3 regions of the Clostridium boliviensis genome follow, and region 1 is predicted to be linked to each of the others. Evidence: riboswitches for the same ligand, from Rfam matches in the RefSeq annotation. Region 1 holds a riboswitch; each other region holds the start of a gene.

Region 1 (7,753 bases):
CAGGTGTGATCCGAGACGGGGACAATACACTTTCCGTTCTGGTTTTAAAATGGTGTGACGGGAGCTATCTGGAAGATCAGGACAAATTCCGCATGACAGGAATCTTTCGGGACGTATATCTGTTAAAGAGACCGGAAGAAGGTATTTTTGATTACTTCCTCATCACATCTGTCAGGAATGGACAGGCTCATGTTGCGGCTGCGATTACCTTTATTGGAAAAGAGATTCCGGTGAAAGTAACCGTAACAGACAGAAACGGGAAGACGGTTGCCAGAAAAGAGGGAGTTGCTGCAGAAGGAAAGATAGAATTTAGTATTGAAAATCCTGTGCTCTGGAATGCAGAAAACCCATATCTTTATACGGTAGTATTTGAGACAGGCCAGGAAGTAATCGTTGACCGTCTGGGTATCAGGGAAATCACCGTTCGGGATGGCGTAGTGTATTTAAATGGTGAGAAAATTAAGTTCCATGGTGTTAACCGCCACGACAGCGATCCTGTTACCGGATTTACAATCAGCCTGGATCAGATGAAGCGTGATTTGCGTCTGATGAAGCAGCATAATGTTAATGCTATCCGTACCAGCCATTATCCCAATGCACCACAGTTCTATCAGCTTTGTGATGAGTATGGATTTTATGTCATTGATGAGGCAGATAATGAAAGTCATGGAACGGGGTACATCTATATGAAGACCCGTACCACAGAGGTATGGCGTGACCGCTGGAACCGTGCCATTGCAGACAATCCGGAATTTACGGAAGCGACCGTTGACAGGACAAAGCTTTTGGTTGAGCGGGACAAGAATCGTCCATGCGTTGTAATCTGGTCTATGGGAAATGAATGCGCTTATGGGTGCACCTTTGAAGCAGCACTTTCCTGGACAAAGTCATACGATCCCACAAGGCTTACTCACTATGAGGGTGCCAGATACATCGCTGTGGACAAAACTTATGATTTTTCGAATATTGATTTATTCAGCCGTATGTATCCCAGCCTGGATGAAATCATCGAATACACGAAGCGGGAGACAGCAAAGCCTTTCATTCTATGCGAATACAGTCATGCCATGGGAAATGGACCTGGGGATTTAGAGGGCTACTTCCAGGTGTTTGAACAGCACGACAGGGTTTGCGGCGGCTTTGTATGGGAATGGTGTGACCACGCAATTTATCAGGGCAGGACGATTGACGGAAAGCCTATGTATCTTTATGGAGGAGATCATGGGGAGTATCCTCATGACGGCAATTTCTGTATGGATGGTCTTGTATATCCGGACAGAAGACCGCATACGGGTCTGATGGAGTTTAAGAATGTAAATCGCCCGGTACGGGTCGTTTCCTTTGATCAGGATAAAAAAGAGCTGACGCTTCATAATTATCTTCACTTCACCAATTTTAAAGAATATGGATTTATTACCTATGAAGTGACCTGTGATGGAGAATTAAAGGCGAATGGAGTTGTGAAAGATGCAGATATGCCAGAGCTTATGCCCGGGCAGGAGTGCAGACTGCCGCTGAAGTTTGATGTCCCGGCAGCAGGTAAATGTTACTTAAAGGTTAGTTATTATCTGAAGGAAAGCAGCTTTCTTGTGGAAGCAGGAAGCCTTCTTGGTTTTGATGAAATTCTTCTGAAAAATGAAGATATGAGAAACCGGACGGCAGCAGCACTCTTAGAGAAAAAAGAAAAAGACGGAGCTTTTGAAGTATGCGAAGATGACCGTTATATTTATATTAATGGAAAAAGCTTTTTCTATACCTATAGTAAACTGACAGGAACGTTTCAAAAAATGAATTTTGAAAACCATTCCATATTGGAACGCCCCATGGAAATTAATATCTGGAGAGCACCTACAGATAATGACAGTGATATTAAAAGTAAATGGATGGAGGCTCACTATCACCGTGCTTCTTCCAGAGGGTATGAAACTAAATGGGAGGAAAAAGAAGGCTGTCTTCAACTATCCACTGTGATGTCTATGGCAGCAGCCCCCATTCAGCGGATCTTAATGATTGATGCACTATGGACCATTGGAGCGGAAGGCACTATAAGCGGAAGGCTGGATGTTAAGAGAGATACTGAGTTTCCGGAACTTCCCCGGTTTGGCCTCAGGCTGTTCCTTTCAAAACAGATGAATCAGGTGACCTATTTCGGACTTGGTCCTGTTGAAAACTATATTGATAAGAAAAATGCCAGCTATCATGGTCTGTTTTCTTCCAGTGTAAAAGAGATGCATGAGGACTATTTAAGGCCCCAGGAAAACGGAAGCCGCAGTGATTGTGACTTTGTAACCATAGCAGGAGATAATCTTTCGGTCACTGTTGCAGCAGATAAGGCGTTTTCCTTCCATGCATCAGAATATACACAGGAGGAGCTGACGGAGATAGCCCATAATTATGAACTGACTCCCTCAGGTTTAACAGAATTCTGTGTAGACTACCGACAGAACGGAATCGGATCGGAAAGCTGCGGACCGGAACTTCGGAAAGAATATATGTTTGACGAAGAAGAATTTACATTTGAGTTCACTCTGGTACCAGAAAGTAACTAAATAGCTCTATGAATAAAGTGTAAAAAAAGGGGAGATGCATATGCACCTCCTCTTTTGGATGAACGTATCAGTTTGTTCCAGCCAGAAATCATTGATATCAAAAACCCCGTTGATCATACCGCCTGATAAATCAAACAGGATTCCCTGCACAGGAACTGTAATAACAAACTTATTTTAACCAATTCATTTACCAATCAGCTGCCGGATATAGGTAAGCAGACCCAGCCTGCGGAGTGCTTCTAATAGAAATGCCGCAAACACGGTTCCGCATACGGTACTCATCAGAAAAGGGACCACAAAGAAGAACACAGCAACATCCTTACCAAGTATCATCATTGCAACCGGGTAGCTTAATAGTGCGCCGATCAGTCCTGTTCCTGTAATTTCTCCCACATAAGCTAAGAGAAGCTTCCCGGTCTTTTGAAACAGAAGCGCACTTAAGTATGCCCCTACTATACTTCCGGGGAAAGCAAGAAGCGTTCCGGTACCGGATAAGTTTCTGATGAGAGAAGAGACAAAAGCCATGGCAACACCGTAAGCGGGACCTAAAAATACTCCTGCCAGGACATTTACCAGGTGCTGAATCGGAAAGCATTTCGAAGCTCCAATGGGAATGGAAAAGCCGGAGAGTGAAACGGTGAGTGCCACCAGCATTCCACTAACAGTCAGTTTTTTTATGTAAACTATAGAAGGGGTGTGGGTGACAGCTGTCTTATTTAAATTAGTCTTTGAATTCATGATTTTTTCTCCTCCTGATTCAATATCATTCATCATAGATGCTGACAATTTCCCCGTCTAAAATCCGGTTCATATTTTTCATTGCGCAGAAATTACCGCACATGGAACAGGTATCTTCCTTTTCTGGTTTTGAAGATTCACGGTACCTTCTGGCTTTTTCCGGATCAATGGAAAGAGCAAACATTGCTTCCCAGTCCAGCCGTTTTCTTGCGTCACTCATCTGGTAATCCCATTCCTTTGCACCTTTAATGCCTTTTGCAAGATCAGCGGCATGAGCAGCAATCCGGGCGGAGATAATGCCTTCCTTCACATCATCGGCATCGGGAAGCCTTAAATGTTCCGCAGGGGTCACGTAGCAGAGGAAGGAAGCTCCGGCAGCGGCAGCAATAGCACCGCCGATGGCAGCTGTAATATGATCATAACCAGGTGCAATATCCGTAACCAGGGGCCCCAGTACGTAAAACGGAGCACCTTTACAGATTGTCTCCTGGATTTTCATATTGGCAGCGATCTGGTCAAGGGGCATATGTCCTGGTCCTTCAATAATCACCTGTACATCCTTTTCCCAGGCCCTGCGGGTCAGTTCCCCAAGGGTAACCAGTTCTTCAATCTGGGAAATATCTGAGGCATCAGCAATACAGCCCGGACGGCAGGCATCTCCAAGGCTTAACGTCACATCGTGCTCCCGGCAGATCTCCAGAATACGGTCAAAATGCTCATAGAAGGGATTTTCATTTCCCGTCATCTCCATCCATGCAAAGATGATGGAACCGCCTCTGGATACGATGTTGGTCAGGCGTTTTGCTTCTTTAAATCGGTGAGCAGTCTGCTTGTTGATTCCTACGTGAATGGTCATGAAGTCCACTCCGTCAAGAGCATGCATTTCCACAATCTGAATCCATTCCTCAGAAGTGATTTCCTTAAGGGGTTTATGATAATAAACAACGGCATCGTAAATGGGAACCGTGCCTATCATGGCAGGGCATTCGCCTGTCAGCCTTTTTCTGAACTTTCTTGTGTCACCAAAGGAACTTAAATCCATAATGGATTCAGCGCCCAGTGAAACGGCATCCTCTACTTTTTTTAGTTCCAGATCCATATCATTTAAATCTCTGGAAGTTCCAAGATTTACATTGATTTTTGTTTTCAGCATGGAACCAATGGCATTTGGCTCTAAACAGGTATGGTGTTTGTTGGCAGGAATAACTGCTTTGCCTTCAGAAACCAGCCTGATAAGCTCTTCCGGTTTGATTCCTTCTTTTTCTGCTGTAATTTCCATTTCCCGCGTCAGAATGCCCTTTCTTGCAGCATCCATCTGTGTGGTGTAATTCATATGTAGTCCTCCTTCATTATTTGAAGGGATTTACGGCTCAGGACAAAAAAAGAGCCCATACCAACAGGTACAGGCTCAGATAGATACATCCGTCTTGTATAAATCCCTACGTTGGCATTACCCAAATCAGGTTATAAAGGTCGAAGTTTGATAACTTCCTCTCAGCCCGCATACGAGCTCCCTCTTGTGGCACTAGTGTAGCACCGGTACAAATGGATGTCAAGTGAAAATTCACTCAGTGATAGCAGATTTCATTTGTCTTATGTAGCTGCAGATTGGCTCTACACAGTCTTTTCCATGCATGGCGGCCAGCTTCACAATGGCGCTTCCAACGATTATACCATCTGCATATTTACTTAATTCCTTCGCCTGTTCCGGTGTGGAAATACCAAAGCCGATAGCACAGGGAATATCTTTTGAATCCTTAACAAGAGAAACCATATCTTTGATATCAGAGGTAATTTCCTTTCTCACACCTGTTACGCCCATGGAAGAGACGCAGTAAACAAATCCCTCTGCTTTAGAAGCAATGGCTGTAATCCGTTCCTTTGAAGTGGGAGCGATCAGGGAGATTAAATCAATCCCGTACTTTTGACAGATGGGATATAGTTCATCCTTTTCCTCAAATGGCATATCTGGAACGATAAGAGCATCAATCCCGCATTCTGCCGCATTTTTAATGAAACGCTCGCTTCCGTATACAAATATTGGATTAATATAAGTCATAAAAGCCAAAGGGATATTTGTTTTTTGCCGGATTCGTGTGACAGTTTCAAAGATTTTGTCTGTGGTAGTGCCGGCTGCAAGGGCACGCTGGTCTGCTTCCTGGATCACGATTCCCTCTGCAACCGGATCAGAAAAAGGAATTCCCAGCTCTATGATATCAGCACCTGCCTCAGCCATGGCAGGAACCAGCTGCTCCGTAATCGAAAGGTCAGGGTCACCAGCTGTAATGAATGGGATAAATGCTTTTCCTTTTTTAAATGCTTCACTGATTCTACTCATAGATTTCTACCCCCTTGTAACGTGCAATTGCGGCTACATCCTTGTCTCCGCGTCCGGATAAGTTGATGACGATAACCTGGTCTTTTCCCATGGAAGGTGCAATCTTTCTGGCGTAAGCTATCGCATGGGCGCTTTCAATGGCAGGAATGATTCCTTCTTTTCTGGACAAATATTCAAATGCATCCACTGCTTCATCGTCTGTGACAGGAACATAATCTGCCCTTTTGGTATCAAACAGTGCTGCGTGCTCCGGTCCGATTCCAGGATAGTCAAGCCCAGCTGAAATGGAGTAAACGGGAGCAATCTGTCCGTATTCATCCTGGCAGAAGTAGGATTTCATACCATGGAAGATTCCTACGGTTCCGGTGGAAATGGTTGCGGCATTTTTATCAGTATCTATTCCGTGACCTGCTGCCTCACAGCCTACCAGCTTAACAGAGCTGTCACCAATAAAATCATAAAACAGTCCCATGGCATTGCTGCCTCCGCCCACGCAGGCGATCAGCATGTCAGGAAGCTTTCCTTCTGCTTTTAAGATCTGCTCCCTGACTTCCTTTCCGATGATGCTCTGGAAATCCCGCACAATGGTGGGAAATGGGTGAGGTCCCATAACAGAACCTAGGACGTAGTGGGTGTCCTCCACCCGGTTGGTCCATTCCCGAAGCGTCTCATTTACCGCATCTTTTAAGGTCTGTGTTCCGCTGGTAACTGGATGAACCCTTGCTCCCAGAAGCTCCATACGGAATACATTGAGTGCCTGGCGGTCCGTATCTTCTTTTCCCATGTAAATTTCACATTCCATTCCCATTAAGGCTGCAGCAGTTGCAGTAGCTACTCCGTGCTGACCGGCACCGGTTTCTGCGATGACACGGGTTTTTCCCATTTTCTTTGCCAGGAGAACCTGGCCAAGTGCATTGTTGATTTTATGAGATCCGGTGTGGTTTAAATCTTCCCGTTTTAAATAAATCTTTGCACCGCCCAGATCCTCTGTCATTTTCTCTGCATAGTAAAGCAGAGATGGTCTTCCGGTATAGGTTTCATGCAGTGCCTTTAATTCAGCCAGAAATTCTTCATCCTGCATGCAGGCATTGTAAGCCTTCTCCAGTTCCGTCACTGCATTCATCAGCGTTTCGGGGATAAATTGTCCGCCGTGCTGTCCAAATCTTCCTTTTGACATAATTTTCCACTCCTTACTGTTTGTATGATTTTTTTTATTTTTTCCGGGTCTTTTCTGCCGTTTGTTTCAGCCAGACTGCTGACATCCAGGCAGAATGCTTTCGTTTTAAGCGCTTCCTCTATATTTTCCATGCCGATTCCACCAGCAAGAAACCAGGGTTTATTAATCATCGGAATCATGGACCAGTCAAAAGATGTTCCGCTGCCGCCTTTCATTCCTTTGACATAAGAGTCCAGAAGAAGATAGTCTGCAGAAAGCTTTTCCGCTTCTGATATTTCCGCCGAGGACTTGACGCGGATTGCTTTTATAATGGGGACCGGTTGGTCTAATCTGTTTTTCAGTTCCCATATATCCGCCTCACTTTCCTCACCGTGAAGCTGAATCATCTGGATTACGTTACTTTTCACAAGGGAAATGATTTCGTCTGCAGGGCTGTTTACGAAGACTCCCACGGCGGGTATTGCAGGGAGAAGCTCATTTCTTAAAAGTTCCGCCTGTCTGAAATTAAGCTGCCGCTTTCCCGGAGCAAAAACAAACCCTGCGTAATCCGGCTTATAGCAGTTGACAGCCAGCACATCTTCTTTTCTGGTGAGGCCGCAGATCTTGATTTTCTTTTCAAAATTTATCATTGGCAGCCTTCCTCATTTCCAAAAGAATCTTTTTCTTGTCAGGAGAGCGCATCAGGCTTTCTCCGATCAGGACTCCGTTTACACCGGCCTGATACAGCCGCTTTACATCATCCGGGGTCTGTATTCCGCTTTCTGCAATGAACGCAGTCCCTGCAGGCACCAGGCTTCTTAAACGGATAGAATTTTCAAAGTCAACCTCGAATGTCTTTAAGTTCCGGTTATTGACTCCGATCAGTCGCGCTCCTGCAGAAAGTGCGCTGTGGATTTCTTTCTCATCGTGCGCTTCAACAAGAGCACTGAGCCCAAGGCTGTCACAGAGTTT
Region 2 (7,753 bases), on a different contig from region 1:
TTGGTATGCACATATTTGGGATCACTGGGGCTGGGTTCTATCTTCTCCCTCAGTCGCCTGACATGAACATCTACCGTACGGACATCGCCCGTATCCATAGCCTTGTTCCCCCATACATAAGTAAGCAGCTGTTCTCTGCTGTAAACCTTGCTGGGATTACAGGTTAAAAGCTCCAGAAGATCAAATTCCTTAGCTGTTAAATTGATCTCCTTGTCTGCGATAAAGACCCGTCTGGCATCCCTGTCCAGCTTTAAATCGCCGGCTGTTACCAGATGACTGTCTTCCTTCCGGTCCCGTCTTGCCTTCTTGGCATTTCTGCGCATAATCGCCTTAATTCTGGCTTTTACCTCCAGAATATTAAAGGGCTTTGTAATATAATCATCGGCTCCGTACTCCAGCCCAAGAATCTTATCTATATCATTGCCCTTAGCTGTCAGCATAATGATCGGCATCTCAGAAAATTCCCGGATCGCCTGACAAACTTCATATCCGTCAAATTTGGGAAGCATAACATCCAAAAGCACTACATCGTATTCCTTCTGCTTTGCCAGATTGATGGCTTCCTCTCCATCATAGGCACAGTCCACTTCCATACCGTCCTGCTCCAGACTGAATCTCATTCCCTTAACAATTAATTTTTCATCATCTACTACTAAAACACTTGCCATTTTACACCTCTGTCTTCTATTTAAACCGTAATATCATCTTTTATCTTCTGAAAGGCTGCCTCCTTAATCCCTGATATCTTCATGATGTCTTCAATCTTCTGAAATCCGCTGTGGCTTTCCCGGTAACGAATGATGTCATCCGCCTTTGCCTCTCCCACACCTCTTAAGGTCATCAGTTCTTCCTTCCCTGCCGTGTTAAGATTCACCTTATGACTGCCTTCCGGTAAATTTCCCAAGACAGATGTTCCCTGATCCAGAAGCCTTTTGGCTTCCTCCTGATCCGGCACCTGAATCTTCATCCCGTCTTTGACCTGTTCTGCCATGTTTAACGTATCGGCAGCTGCATTCTCCGTAAAACCTCCGGCCTCAGCGACAGCCTGAAAAACACGGCTTCCCTCCTCCAGCTCATAGACTCCTGGAGAAACCACCTCTCCGCATATATGTACATAGCAAATACGTGACGGTACCTCCGGCACTTCCGGTGATTCCTGGGAATCCGAAGCCGGAGTTTCCTCTTCTGAGGTAACAGGCGGCTCCTGAATGGAAACAAATGCTTTTTCTTCCCGGTATTTATGATTTCTGTTTAAGCCATAGCAAATGCTGCATAGTAATACGCACAAAGCTATGACTGCGATCTTAATCCTATGATAGTTCATGGAATCCTCCCTTTACAAAATTTTGCAAAAAAGGATTCCATCCTCAGCCCTTGTACCTATTCTACCTAAAGAAATAAGTAAATACAAGCACTATTTCCAAATTAGTTGAAGATTATAATGCCGATGATGGCAACAACGGCTCCAATTAGTTTTTTCCATTCAAAGCCCACCTTTTCCACCCCGAACAATCCAAAAACCTCCACTGCATAGGCAACAATGATCTGGGATACCACGATTATCAGAGCTGCCTTTGCAGGTCCTAAGGTTCCCATGCTTTTTACAACTGTATACGTAATAAATGCACCGATAATCCCCCCGATCAGCAGATATTTGGGATGAACCGAAAGCAGAGCTGAAATATTGTCCCTGCCTGAGAAATACCACAAAACCAGACATGTTAAAAATGCGGTCAGCTGAACCCAGCCAGTGGAAACCCACATGCTTGTCTGCTTGGAAACTCCCGTATTTAATACCCCCTGTATGCTCATGAGTGCTCCTGAAATCAGAGCTATGATAAAACCTGTCATAACACAACCTCCGCATCTGTATTTTAATAGAAAAATGCTATGATGCACTACTTTACTAGGTTGTGCTTAATTTACTTTTTTATACTTATTTTACAGTTTCAAATAACTTGACAAGAACTTTCATTTGGGTTATACTCACACCGAAATGAAAAAATTATGACACGCTGGGGGAGCCTTGGGCTGAGATTGGTATATACCTGACCCTTACTACTTGAACCGGACAATGCCGGCGGAAGGAAGCAATAGTAGTAGTAATCCCCTCCTGTGCATACGAAGGAGGTTTTTTTATGTCATTTTTTCTAACCTATTCTCAGGAATCCGGAGAATATTTTTTAAAACCAGCCGGATACGGGCTGATGGTTGCCGCACTTTTGGTGATTCTTCTGGGACTTCATCTGCTCACAGGCAAAGCTCTGCCTACCAGACAGCTGAAAACCCGGCAGATGGTAACCTGCGCAGGGGCAATGGCCCTGGCTATGGTGACTTCGTTCATCAAATTTGCCTCACTCCCATACGGTGGTTCCATCACACTGTTCTCCATGCTGTTCATCTGTCTCATCGGCTATATCTACGGCATTAAGGCCGGAATCATGACAGGAGTGGCATACGGAATTCTTCAGTTTATCATGGGACCATACATCTATGCGCCCGTTCAGGTTCTATTAGACTATCCCATTGCATTTGGATGCCTGGGACTTTCAGGATTGTTTCATAATAGAAAGTATGGTCTGATTCCTGGTTATATCGTGGGTGTTTTAGGCAGATATCTCTGCCATGTTATTTCCGGTTACATATTCTTTGCTTCCTATGTACCGGAAGACATGAATCCGCTTTTGTATACCTTTGGATATAACGCCACCTATATTGTGCCTGAGATGGTTGTAACTATTGTAATATTATATCTGCCACCGGTCATCGAAGCCATCAGCCAGATGAAACGCCAGGCAGTTAATGGTTAAAAGAATTTTAAAATAGCGTAGAAACCGCTGATCCATAAGCGAATCGCCTGTGGACCAGCGGTTTTTCTAAATCAAAGAAGCTCATGAATATCTTTTGTCTCATGATCCTCATACTTTATTATATTCCCTTCCCAGGTTCTGAATTTTATGTAACCAGGACCTCTGGAAATAATATAATTGGGGAATATAGGAGTCTTTCCCTGTCCCTTGGGCGCATTGACGATAAACGTCGGTATGGCCAGACCGGAAGTATATCCCCTTAAATATTCCATAATTTCAATTCCATCTTCGATTGAAGTATTAAAATGCGTGGTTCCCTGTACATGTTTTGCATGAAAAATATAATAGGGCCTTACTCTGCATTTCAATAACTCATGATTGAGTACGCGCATCACAAATTTATCATTGTTAACACCATTTAGGAGAACCGCCTGATTTCCAAGGACGATTCCGGCATCTGCCAGCCGTTCACAGGCTGCCTTTGATTCGTTTGTGATTTCCATGGGATGGTTGAAATGAGTGTTTAAATAAATGGGGTGATATTTCTTCAGAATGGCACAGAGCTCTTTCGTGATTCGCTGGGGCATCGTCACCGGTATTCTGGTTCCAAGCCTTATGTAATCCACATGAGGTATCTCTTTTAGCTGACTGATGATCCATTCCAGCTGTTCGTCAGACAGGGTCAGTGCGTCTCCCCCTGTAATCAAAACATCTCTGAGCTCCTCATTCTCTTTTATGTATTGGATTGATTCTAAAATCTTATCACGGGAACGATGAACATCCTGTTCCCCAATATTGCGCCTTCTCTGGCAGTGTCTGCAGTACATGGCACATTCATTGGTTACGTTGATAATCAGCCGGTCCGGATACCTTCTGGTAATACAGCCGGCAGGGTTGGTGTATTCTTCCGCCATAGGATCTAAATCCATGCAGGAATCTTCCAGCTCCTTATGGTTTGGGATACTCATGAGGCGTATGGGATCAAATCTGTTATCCGGATCTGCCAGACTTAAGTAATACGGAGAAATGGCCCATCGGAATTTTCTTCCCACTTCCTCAATCAGCTGCTTTTCTTTTTCATTGACCGGAAGAATCCGGCTTAAACTTTCCACATCGGTAATTCTGTTCTTCAGCTGCCATCTGTAGTCATTCCAGTCTTTTTCCGTAGCAGAATAAATATGAAGAATTCTGTTTTTCCGTTCTCTCAGCACATGATCTTTGCTGATGCCATTAGGAATCGATTTTCTTGCCTCAAGAAAATCTTCAATTCTTCCTTTTAATTCTTCTGCCCGTTGCAGCGAAATTTGACGTTTTTTCTCTTTTTCCATACATTTATTCTCCTTTTGCTCCAAAAGAAGCAACTTTATTATAACAAATAAGTTGTCAGTGAGTCAATGGGAATTGTACAGGTAAAAAAGCAAAAAAGAAGCCAGCTATTAACTGGCTGACTCCTCTTACTTTAACAGATTCTGGGAAGGCCTTCTCCATAAAGAAGATCAATGGACCGCAATCCCTTAAGCCTGGTTTTCATCATGACTCCGTTTCCTTCCATTATTGTTCCAATTATTCTGGCGTTGGTACCATATTTGCTGTTCTGCACTGCCTTTAATGCCTTTTGCGCCTGATTACCGGGAACAACAGCAATCATCTTTCCTTCATTTGCCATATAGAGAGGATCCAGCCCCAGAATACCACAGAAGCCTTTCACCTTCTGACTGACTGGTAGATTCTCCTCCCATATTTCTATTCTGCATGAGGACTGGTCTGCTGCTTCATTTAAAACTGTTGCCAGACCGCCTCTGGTTACATCGCGCATGCAGTGCACCCGGATTTTGCTGTCCAGTAAATTTTGAACGATTGATGTCAGGGGCGCACAATCGCTGGGTATCTGATTTTCTATTCCCATTCGGTGAGAAAGAATTGCTGCATGATGTTCTCCCAGGTTTCCTGATAGAATGACGGCATCCCCTGGTTTACAGCCCGATATGCTGATACCTCTTTTTTTTACTTCACCGATACCGGAAGTGTTAATATAAACACCTCCGTTTCCTTCCACCACCTTTGTATCTCCTGCAACAATCTTTACGCCTGCCTCTTTGGCTGATAAAGCCATGGAATGGGCAATTTCATCAATGGTTTCCAGTTCCATTCCTTCTTCAATAATAAAACCTGCAGTTAGATACCTGGGAACTGCTCCCATCATGGACAGATCATTGACGGTTCCGCACACAGCCAGCTTCCCTATGTTTCCACCCTTAAAAAAAAGAGGAGTAACAACAAAGGAATCGGTTGTATAGGCGATCTTACCTTCAAGAGATACCACAGCCGAATCTTCAAGCCTGTTTAACGTTTTATTATGAAAATGTTTTAAAAATACACGATTGATCAGGTCACCGGTCTGTTTCCCTCCGCTGCCGTAAGATATATCAATTTTCATAATTTATGTATGACTCCTTTCCACTGTACTCATACCAGATCCCGCAGGCTCCTTCTGACGACACCATACAGGGACCCACTGCATGGAGCGGCGTACAGACCGTTTTAAACAGAGGACATTCGAAAGGTGTCTTCCGTCCCAGAATGATATCCGTGCATTTACAGCCTTTGGGCATCTCCTCTTGTTCCTCGTACATGCAGCTGCCTCCGTCATAGATCTCATATTCCTTTTTCAGAGTTAAGGCAGAATTTTTTATAATGCCAATTCCCCGCCAGAAATCATCTCTCTGTTCAAAATACTGCTGCAGCAAGGCACGGCCTCTTTCATTTCCCTTTTCTCTTACTACTTTTGCATACATATTTTTCACTTTAAAATGCCCGGACTTTAACTGACGCATAATTTCATAAACAGCTGCCAGAATCAGCTCTCCTTCAAAACCTGCAATTACAAAAGGCTTCTGGTATGTTTCTGCCAGTTCCCGGTAACTTTCAGCTCCTGTTGTCACACTTACATGACCAGGACTTAAAAATGCATCGATGTTTTTTTCTTTTTCACAGATATAGGAGAGGGCAGGGACAATTGTCTTTATTGAAGTTAAAAGCTTTAGATTTGTGATCTTCTTTTGCTGCATCTCATTAATCATCAGCGCATAGATGGGCGCCGTTGTTTCAAATCCCACAGCCGCAAACAGATATTGGATATTTTTATGTTCCCAGGCTTCCTTTGCAGCCATTAAAGGAGAATAAAGTATTTTTACATTACCTCCTGCTGCCTTTGCTTCTGTTAAGGACATGCTGCTGCCTTTTACCTTCATCATATCACCGAAGGTCAGAACACAATGATCCTTCTTTAAGGAAAAATCAGTCAGACGGTCAATATAGGAGGGTGAGGTAACACAAACCGGACATCCAGGGCCGGAAATCAGCTGGATGTCCGGAGAAATCATACTCCTGATACCATTTTTAAATATGCTGGACGTATGAGTTCCGCACACCTCCATGATTTTTACCGGTTTCCCGTCGTAGTTTTTCAGTTCATCAATCACTTCCTGGATCGTCATATCTGTCCTCCTGAAGTTCTGATAACAGACTTAAAATATCCTGGGCTGTATCTGCGCTTATCACTTCTATGGCACAACCTGCATGAATTAGGACATAATCTCCGATCCCGGCATCCACAAGATTTATATTCACATCGATCATATTGTCCATTACATTCACACTGGCATAACTTCCCTTTATATCCAAAACTTTTCCTGGTATTGCAACGCACATGGACTTCTCTCCTTTCTTCTGGTCAGATATCACCTGTCTTTAAAAACTCTCTCCCTAAGTATGTCTGTCCAAGGCTCAGTCCTCCGTCACCCGGAGGAACAAGACGGTTTATGTATACACGAAAGTTCCTCTCCTTCAGAAGGGTAAATGTCTGCTCTATAAGCAAGGTATTTTGAAATACTCCGCCGCTTAAAGCAACATCACTTGTATGATAACGGCTTCTCAGCCTTTCACAGATGCCGGCTATCCCTTCTGCTGTTTCATAATGAAAGCTCAGCGCCAGTGCTCCCCGTTTCTCCGGCTCTTTGCATCTTACTGCAGCTTCAAAAAATGGGCTGGGGTCCAGTTCCAGTAGATCCTTTTTTTCTGTTATAAGAAACGGAATGGAAGGCGGACTAATATGTAATCGTTTGTAACGCACTGCCTCTCTCTCAAGCAGAATTGCACATTCTCCTTCATACCGGTTCTCGTAGGCAATATGCAGGACAGAGGCGGCGGCATCAAAGAACCGTCCCATGCTGGAAGTGAGAATCGTATTGATTTTGTTGTCCAGTGCAGCCGTTATTATCCGGCTTCTCTCATCTGGAAGGAAATGCTTAAGACCTGCATGATGCAGATAACAGATTGCAGTCTTTTTTCCATCCCGCATAGACCCATCACCTCCCAGAATAGGAAACGGATGCAAATGTGCAGCCCGAACAAACTCTTTTCCTTCACAGATCAGGAATTCTCCTCCCCATATGCTCCCATCGGTTCCATAACCGGTTCCGTCAAATGCCACGCCTATCACAGGACCATTTAATCCATGCTCCGCCATGACAGAGGCAATATGGGCATGGTGATGCTGTACGCTTATAACAGGAAGTGAAAGACTCCGGGCGAAGCGGGACGAATGATAGTTCGGGTGAAGATCACAAACCGCCAGCCCTGGTTTGACATGTAACAGGCAGCTTAAATCCTGGTAGGATTTTTTATATTCCTCCATCACACTGCACGCTTCTAAATCACCAAAATACTGGGATACCACTGCCCGCTCTCCCAGGCTGAGGCAAAATGAGGCTTTTAAATCACCTCCGGCTGCAAAAATATCCGGAGACGGGACTGTATCTTTTTGCAGAAAAACAGGATAGGGAACATATCCTCTGCTTCTTCTGATGAGCTGGGGACTCCCTGCCACGATCTTTGCTACGGAATCATCCACAGACCTCACGATTTTTCTTTTATTGTATAAT
Region 3 (7,753 bases), on a different contig from region 1:
CCAGGTAATCCCTTCTTGCAGCCAGTTGCAAAAATATGCCCGGCGATAATATAGGTACACCCAAGTCTTTCAGCTTCTCTGGCCTCCTCTGTCGAATGACAGGATACACCAATTATTTTAAAATGTCTTCTCTGTACATCGGACATTTCCCGCATTTTCGGGAGCGGAAGGTGTATCGCCTTAGCATTTAGCTCTATGGCAGTATCAACAAAGCTATGAAGCACGCATGGAATCTGGTGCTTAGTACAAATTTTAACGACCTGTTTTGCAAGCTGTCCGTATTGTAGCTCTGATAAGTCCTTTTCCCGGAGGATGATACCGGCAGGATGGCTGATAGCAATTTTTTCTATTCGATGCAGAAAATCTTCTTCACACAAAATCCGGCTGGTAACACAATATATATTAAACATAAAGATAATCATTCAAAACGGGCTGCAGGCCTTCTTTAGAAATGTGTTCATACATTTTTTGGAAGCTGCGATTGTCATTGATTTCAAACTGCTCATCGCCTTGTGGTCCGTCTGACTCCTTTCCCCTGTATTTGCTTTCATGGTCGCCAATTCCCGTTGAAACTCCTGCAGAAACTTTCGTGGCTGCAATTTTTACAATACCATTGCGGAAAGCCTCACTCTCACGGGAAGAAACAGTAATTCCCACAAACGGCAGAAAAATGCGGTAAGCACAGATGACCTGACAAAGCTGTTTTTCACCCACATCCATAGGATTTATTTTATCATTATTAATGATGGGGCGAAGTCTGGGGCAGGAGAGGGACATTTCTGCATGCGGGTATTTTCTTTGTAAATAATACACGTGAAGTGCACTGGCAAGTGCATCCGTCCGAAAATCGGAAAGGCCCAGCAATGCAGAAAATCCAACGCCACGCATACCGCCTCTGAGAGCTCGTTCCTGGGCATCAAAACGATAGGGCCACACCCGCTTGTGCCCATATAAATGTATGGTTTCGTATTTATCTGAATCATAAGTTTCCTGAAACACCGTTACATAGTCTGCTCCGCATTGGTGAAGATACCGATACTCATCTGTATTTACCGGATATATTTCCAGCCCTACCATGCGGAAAATTCTCCGGGCCAGCTTACACGCTTCACCTATATAAGCCACATCACTCTGGGTACGGCTTTCTCCTGTAAGTATCAGAATTTCCTCCATACCGCTGTCTGCAATAATCTTCATTTCATGTTCAATCTGCTCCATGCTCAGCTTCATACGCCTGATATGATTATAACAGTTAAATCCGCAGTACACACAGTAGTTTTCACAATAGTTTGCGATATACAGCGGAGTAAAAAGATAAACTGTATTGCCAAAGTGCCTGCTGGTTTCCAGCCTCGCTTTGTTGGCCAGCTGCTCAAGAAAGGGCTCTGCAACAGGCGATAACAGAGCTTTGAAATCTTCCAGAGAACAAATATCATGATCCAATGCTGACATAACATCTTTTTCAGTATATTGGGAGTAGTCATAGGAATTCATCTCTGATATAACCTTATCGCAGATACCGGATTGAATCTGTTCCATTCCAGGCAGATACTCCATGTGATTTTTGCGGCATGACGGATCCGTTTCCAGCAGATGTTTTTTATCAAGAACGGATTCTGGTAAATTCTCAGAATCAAATAAAAATTTATTTTCCATACAATGCACCCCCCTAATTATGCAGGAAACCGGTCAGAGGGTCGGAGGCAGCTGCCCCCCGAACTAGAACTCTGCCTAGACCAGAAAGATATGCCTTTCTTCCAGCTTCAATTGCCTGACGAAATGCGGATGCCATCAGAGGCAGGTTCCCAGCTGTGGCAAGAGCAGTATTTGCCATAATTGCCGCGGCGCCCATTTCCATTGCCTCACAAGCCTGGGAAGGCCGGCCAATGCCGGCATCAACAATGATTGGAAGATCGATCTCATCTATTAAGATCTGAATAAACTCCCGTGTAGCGAGTCCCTTGTTGGATCCGATGGGAGAAGCCAGCGGCATAATAGAAGCAGCACCGGCACTCACAAGATCTCGAGCTGTATTCAAATCTGGATACATATAAGGCAGGACCACAAATCCTTCGTTTGCAAGAATTTCAGTGGCTTTGATGGTTTCCTGATTATCGGGCAGGAGATATTTGGAGTCCCGCATAATTTCAATCTTTACAAAGCTACCGCACCCTAAATCTCTTGCAAGTCTGGCGATACGCACCGCTTCCCCGGCATCTCTTGCACCGGAAGTATTGGGAAGCAGTGTGACCCCTTTTGGAATGTAATCCAGTATATTTTCCTGTTCTTTCGTATTGGCTCTGCGAACGGCCAGGGTGATGATTTCTGCACCGGCATCCTTTACCGCCGCTTGAATCAGACTCTGGGAATACTTTCCGGAGCCCAGAATGAAACGGGAGCTGAATTCCTGACCGCCAATGATCAGTTTGTCGTTTGATTGCATAATGTCTACCTTCTTTCTGTAATTCAGGCTTCATATTTTTCCGCAAGAATGCGGAGCGCCATATGTGCCTGATGTGCGGCGCACAACATGACTCGTGAGGACATAAGTCCAATATTATCCTCTACATCACTGACTTCATCTCCACAGAGATAGAAATGATCTGTAATCCTTCTGGTTCTTACAACGTTAGCAGAATCAATTCCTGCCATTCCGGAAGCGGCGATCAGATACCTTTCAGGCATCTTTTCCAGCACACTGTTTACCAGCATAGCTTTAGCCTCAGCCCCATCGAAGGCCTCACAAATGATATCCGCATTGCATAGCAGTTCATTAAAGTTATTCTCATCGATTTGCCTGGTATGTGTGATGACTGTTAAATATGGTGCGATTTCCTTTAAGTTTGCAGCAAGAGCCTCTGTTTTAAAGCATCCGGTTTGGGAAGCCTTATACTGCTGGCGGTGGAGATTAGAAACCTCCACTTTATCAAAATCAATCAGAATCAGCCTGCCCACACCTGCACGGGCAAGGGCAACAGCAATATTTGATCCAAGACCTCCAAGCCCGCAGATAGCGACAGTGGAGTTTGCAAACTTATCCTGCAAAGATTTTCCGTTTCGATTGTCAAGAGCACTCCTCATTTCCTCCAGTGTAGGAATGATGTTCATATCAACCACCTCCTACAAAACTGACTACCTCAACAACATCACCATTTTGAAGTACTGTTTTCTCATACTGTTCTTTTGTGACGATTACTCCGTTCCATTCAACTGCAATCCGCTTGGGATTGTAGCTGGTGCCTGCCAGATATTCTGCCAGTGTTTTTCCTGCTGCTTCATGAAAAATGCCACTGATTTTTATCATGATTTTAATCCTCCTTAAAAAAATAGGAAGCTGCCTGATTGGCAACTTCCCATAATATTAATAAATTCAGTCGTCCCTACGTTGGCATTATCCAAATCAGGTTAATGGGTCGAAAGTCACACTTTCCTCTCAGCCTGTTTGGGTAAAAACACCCGCAAGCTCCCCTGTATTAAATTATTATTAATAATACTACTATACGTGTGATTATGCAAGACAAATAACATGATATTCCTGAATAAATCGATAAGCCATCAATCGATTTCCTTCGCAAAGTCGCTTCCCCGGGACAACCAAATAGAGAGCGCGCAGAATGTAACAAAATAATAAGCAATTCATAATATAATGTATAGCTAATCCATATCAGTACGATTAAGAAAATTAGATAAATTATTTGAATACAAATTCAAATAAAAGGAGGGGTATTATGAAAAACAAAAAATTCAAATCAAATAAAGGCCATGTTTACTATAGAAGAACTAGCCGTTCTAGTGCATCAAGCAGATCATCTAGTCGTTCTTATAGTTATAGTAGATAGTATTTTTAAATGAAAAGATAAAGTATTAATAGTATGGACAAATATTATCAACCTGGTGAAACACTAAACGGCTATACTATTTTAAATAAGATAGGCGAAGGGCGATATGGAATTGTTTATTTAGCAGAAAATAGCAATTTTAAAAAATGCATTATAAAACAATTAAAAAAAGACACGTTAAAAACATCTAAAAAGAAACTGTATTACGAACAAGAAATATTAAAAAGTATAAATAATCCTAAGTTTCCCGCCTTTATTGAAAAATTGGAAGACGAGGATATACAAGCATATGTATTAGAATATATTTCAGGGAAAGTTTTTGAAGATTTATTATTTAATGATGAATATGTATTTAATAAAGTTCAAATATACAAAATCGCCACTCAGTTACTAGAGATAATAGCAATATTGCATCAACAGAATATTGTTCATAGAGATATTAGACCACCCAATGTTATCTTAAGGGGAAATCGAGATATTGTTTTAATTGATTTTGGATTAGCTAGATATATAGACAATAAAAAATATACTCAACAAACGGATTATTGGTACTTTGGAGATTTTTTGATTCATTTATATTATACATCGTGTTATCAAGACTTAGGGCTGGAAGAGAAGGCCTGGTACGAAGAACTTGATATAAACGAACATGAAAAATTGTTTTTAAAAAAACTTATGGGAATTGAAGATAGTTATACTAATTTGCAACAAATAGAAAATGATCTTCAAGAAATTAAAAATGAAAGTCTTTAATGATAATGAACCATATGGTCAAGAAAACATTTCTTAACTGTATGGTTCATATCGTAAGTAATGAATTATTCAAAACAGGAGAGAATCATTGTGAACATTTCACCACGTATTTTAGAAGTTCATAAGAAAAGTTTTTGTGCTAATGTATACTCTGTTAAACATTTCAGAATGATTGGTTTAATTGATGTAAATATCTTATATTATGATGGGGCAGAACGAGTAACATTAGCTTATTACAGTTCATCAGGTACTAATAATGGTAAGATCAAAGGTTTGTGGTACCCAATTGTAGGTATAAAAACAACTACAGGATCGTTTATAGAATTTACAGATTATTTGAATTTTGTTTTATCAAATAGTACAAACGACAGTATGGCGGAAAAAGGCTGGCTTGCTAAATCGCTTTTTTTCTACGCAGCCTTTTTCGACGATTCAATGATTGAAGGTTTTTCATGTGGAAAGCATTATGAGGATCTTTTAAATATTGGTAAAACTTTAAAATACTTATATGAAAATGATGAATTCTGCAATATTAGTTATCTTGATGCACATATGTTAAATGATATTGTAACTTCAAAAAAAATATATAGAGGAAATAGACATTCACAAAGAGAAAATTATGAACTTTTTATGCGAGATATATTTATTCAGGCTCAAAACTCCTTTGATTTTCATTTTAACTAGAATACTTAATAAAAAAAGTACATTGAAGAGTATGAAGTCAATTACAAGAGAGAAGAGCGAATCTCATAATTCCTTTGTTATGTAAATCACAATAAATGTTAATACGACAGGAATTAATACGGTGGTATTACCTGTATGGGTTCCTGTATCTGACTGCTGTGATCGACTGGAACAGCCCTTAATGAAATATATGGAGCATGGGGAGTATTCCACTATTCTCCCCATGCTCCTTGTCACTTAATCAGATACCTTTCAGGCATACATGACAATAGGAGGAGAGTAGAACGTAAATAACAAAACTGCTCCATAAAGCAAGGCAGCAAAGGAGGAGGAATCACATTGCTAAAAGTACTTCTATGATACAAATGCAAGCATTTTAATATAATTTGATTTAATAAAACAAAAAAGTGTTACTAGTTATAGATTTAAAACGTTTATATAATAGAAGACGGTTTATAACTACAAGATATAACGAAATAAGGAATGCTATGATTATGAAAAAAAGGACACTTTTTGTTATGTATTATTAGGCTTTTTTGATGAGGAGGTGAGTGAAACTAAATTTTATGGTATAATTTAGTTAATCCTGATTCAATGAAGTCTGTGAAAACAGATAGGGTAAAAGGTCGCACACATTATAGCTTCAAGTAAAAGTGTGGAACTTATAAATAATACGTGGAATCAAACCAACACCAACCATACAAGTATAGATGTTATGAAATGGTATTATTAGAGTTAGTGGTCATGCTAGCCTAAGTTTAATGTATATTTTACGGTTAAGCAGATTAGCATTTATTAAAAGATTAATAAGAGGAAAATAGCAATCGGGGCGGTGAACTGAAAAATTGGCACCCCTGCTATAACATTACGATGTGATAGAGTCGTCCTAATTATCTTAATTTATTTAAAGGAGATTTTATAATGTATAAGAAAAGTGCTGTTTTTAGTTATATTTTTATTTGTTGTATTATAATTTCAGGCTGCCAGAGAAGGGACTTAACATATGTTACAACAAATACAAATGAATACGTCTCTTCTAATAATAATATAGAAACAAAGAATCAGATAGCTATAGATTCTGATACAAATAATTTAGATATTGAAAAAGTAGAATTAGTTATAGAAAATAATATAAATAACGTTTTTGAAGGTAATATTGGGAATCAAAATATATGTATGGCTATTTATAGAGATGGTGAACAACTATCCGCTTCCTATATTACACAAAATGACGATGATGGCGAAATAAAATTGCAAGGAAAAATACAATTAGATAATGCTTCTTTTATTTTGCACAATGAAAATAATAATATAATTTTTAGCGGTACAATTAAACCTGATACAAAGGAAGGTGAATTATTGGATGGAAACTTTACAAATGTTGAGAAATCCCATTTTTCCCTTGTGTATACGCATGCAATAGGCAATACATATGAAACGCGCTATTCGATACCTGGCACTAATACAGAGGATATAGAAAAATTTGCAAAAAAAATCAAAGAATATATTATTGAAAATAATAAGCAAGATTTTGCAGAGCTTATTGATTACCCCATTAATATAAAAATAAATGAGAAAAAAACAATTATTAATAGTGCCGAGGAATTCGAAAAAAAATATGATGATATAATAAACTCTGATTTTAAACATGTACTATCAAAAGCATATACAAAATATTTAGATAGCAACCCTACAGGAATTATGCTTGCAAATGGAAAGATATGGATAAACTATATTAACGATAAAGAAGGATTACGTATTTTTGCTATTAATAACTAATGTCTTAATTTGAAGTAGAACAATAATATCAAATAAAAAAAGAAGAATAAATAGGGATATCCTTATTTATTCTTCTTTTTTTATCTGTAGATTTACTGCAACTTATGATATTTTAGCATTAATTGTGGGATATCAAGAGAATTATTAATAATAGTTTACAAAATAATACTTTTTTTCTTTTTATATTATGTAACTGAAACAAATATAAAACGCCGGCAAAATATTTGCTCAGTTATATATTGACTAAATATTATAAAATTTTAAGGAGGAAAAGAACATGAATGTTAGTTCTTCAGGAAAAACTTTTATTAAGGAACATGAATGTATTGGTGGAAAACCTGACTTAACAGTTTACGAAGATGCAGCTGGATATCCAACAGTTGGTTACGGTCATAAAGTTACATCGGCTGATAAATTAAAGGTGGGAGATAAAATCACCAAAACTAAAGCTAATAGTTTATTTACATCAGATATAAGTTCGTTTGAAGAGGCTGCAAACACTTTACCTAAGTTATCTAAGATGAATCAAGATCAGTTTGATGCAGTTGTATCTCTGATATTCAATGTTGGCAAAGACCCGGTTCTGAAAACAACTAATGATTTGTATGTAGCATTGAATGATAATAATACATATAAAAAACCAATATCATCTGCCTGCAAAAAAGCTGTTGTTAAAGGCTTTACCTATACAAAAGCAG

What was found. A riboswitch is a leader RNA that binds a small molecule or an ion and turns the genes downstream of it on or off. The one in region 1 is predicted to bind thiamine pyrophosphate.
Region 2: linked by a shared signal. The riboswitch ahead of thiT (energy-coupled thiamine transporter ThiT) and the one ahead of thiC (phosphomethylpyrimidine synthase ThiC) in region 1 are both predicted to bind thiamine pyrophosphate.
Region 3: linked by a shared signal. The riboswitch ahead of thiS (sulfur carrier protein ThiS) and the one ahead of thiC (phosphomethylpyrimidine synthase ThiC) in region 1 are both predicted to bind thiamine pyrophosphate.

Annotation. Positions count from the first base shown of each region.
Region 1 is NZ_JAWONS010000179.1:98,304-106,056, reverse strand. Features, by position in the region: gene RZO55_RS11545 (glycoside hydrolase family 2 TIM barrel-domain containing protein) at 1-2,549, shown strand, start outside; gene thiW (energy coupling factor transporter S component ThiW) at 2,733-3,287, opposite strand; gene thiC (phosphomethylpyrimidine synthase ThiC) at 3,313-4,620, opposite strand; TPP riboswitch at 4,706-4,814, opposite strand; gene trpA (tryptophan synthase subunit alpha) at 4,852-5,625, opposite strand; gene trpB (tryptophan synthase subunit beta) at 5,618-6,802, opposite strand; gene RZO55_RS11520 (phosphoribosylanthranilate isomerase) at 6,748-7,431, opposite strand; gene trpC (indole-3-glycerol phosphate synthase TrpC) at 7,418-7,753, opposite strand, start outside.
Region 2 is NZ_JAWONS010000103.1:55,128-62,880, forward strand. Features, by position in the region: gene RZO55_RS06305 (response regulator transcription factor) at 1-668, opposite strand, end outside; gene RZO55_RS06310 (helix-hairpin-helix domain-containing protein) at 689-1,324, opposite strand; gene RZO55_RS06315 (DMT family transporter) at 1,426-1,851, opposite strand; TPP riboswitch at 2,008-2,106, shown strand; gene thiT (energy-coupled thiamine transporter ThiT) at 2,139-2,810, shown strand; gene eam (glutamate 2,3-aminomutase) at 2,882-4,138, opposite strand; gene hypE (hydrogenase expression/formation protein HypE) at 4,270-5,247, opposite strand; gene hypD (hydrogenase formation protein HypD) at 5,237-6,307, opposite strand; gene RZO55_RS06340 (HypC/HybG/HupF family hydrogenase formation chaperone) at 6,285-6,521, opposite strand; gene hypF (carbamoyltransferase HypF) at 6,544-7,753, opposite strand, start outside.
Region 3 is NZ_JAWONS010000278.1:33,494-41,246, reverse strand. Features, by position in the region: gene RZO55_RS18340 (thiamine phosphate synthase) at 1-410, opposite strand, end outside; gene thiH (2-iminoacetate synthase ThiH) at 403-1,656, opposite strand; gene RZO55_RS18330 (thiazole synthase) at 1,670-2,443, opposite strand; gene thiF (thiamine biosynthesis protein ThiF) at 2,467-3,108, opposite strand; gene thiS (sulfur carrier protein ThiS) at 3,110-3,304, opposite strand; TPP riboswitch at 3,361-3,480, opposite strand; gene RZO55_RS18315 (protein kinase family protein) at 3,873-4,592, shown strand; gene RZO55_RS18310 (hypothetical protein) at 4,683-5,276, shown strand; gene RZO55_RS18305 (hypothetical protein) at 6,198-7,055, shown strand; gene RZO55_RS18300 (lysozyme) at 7,333-7,753, shown strand, end outside.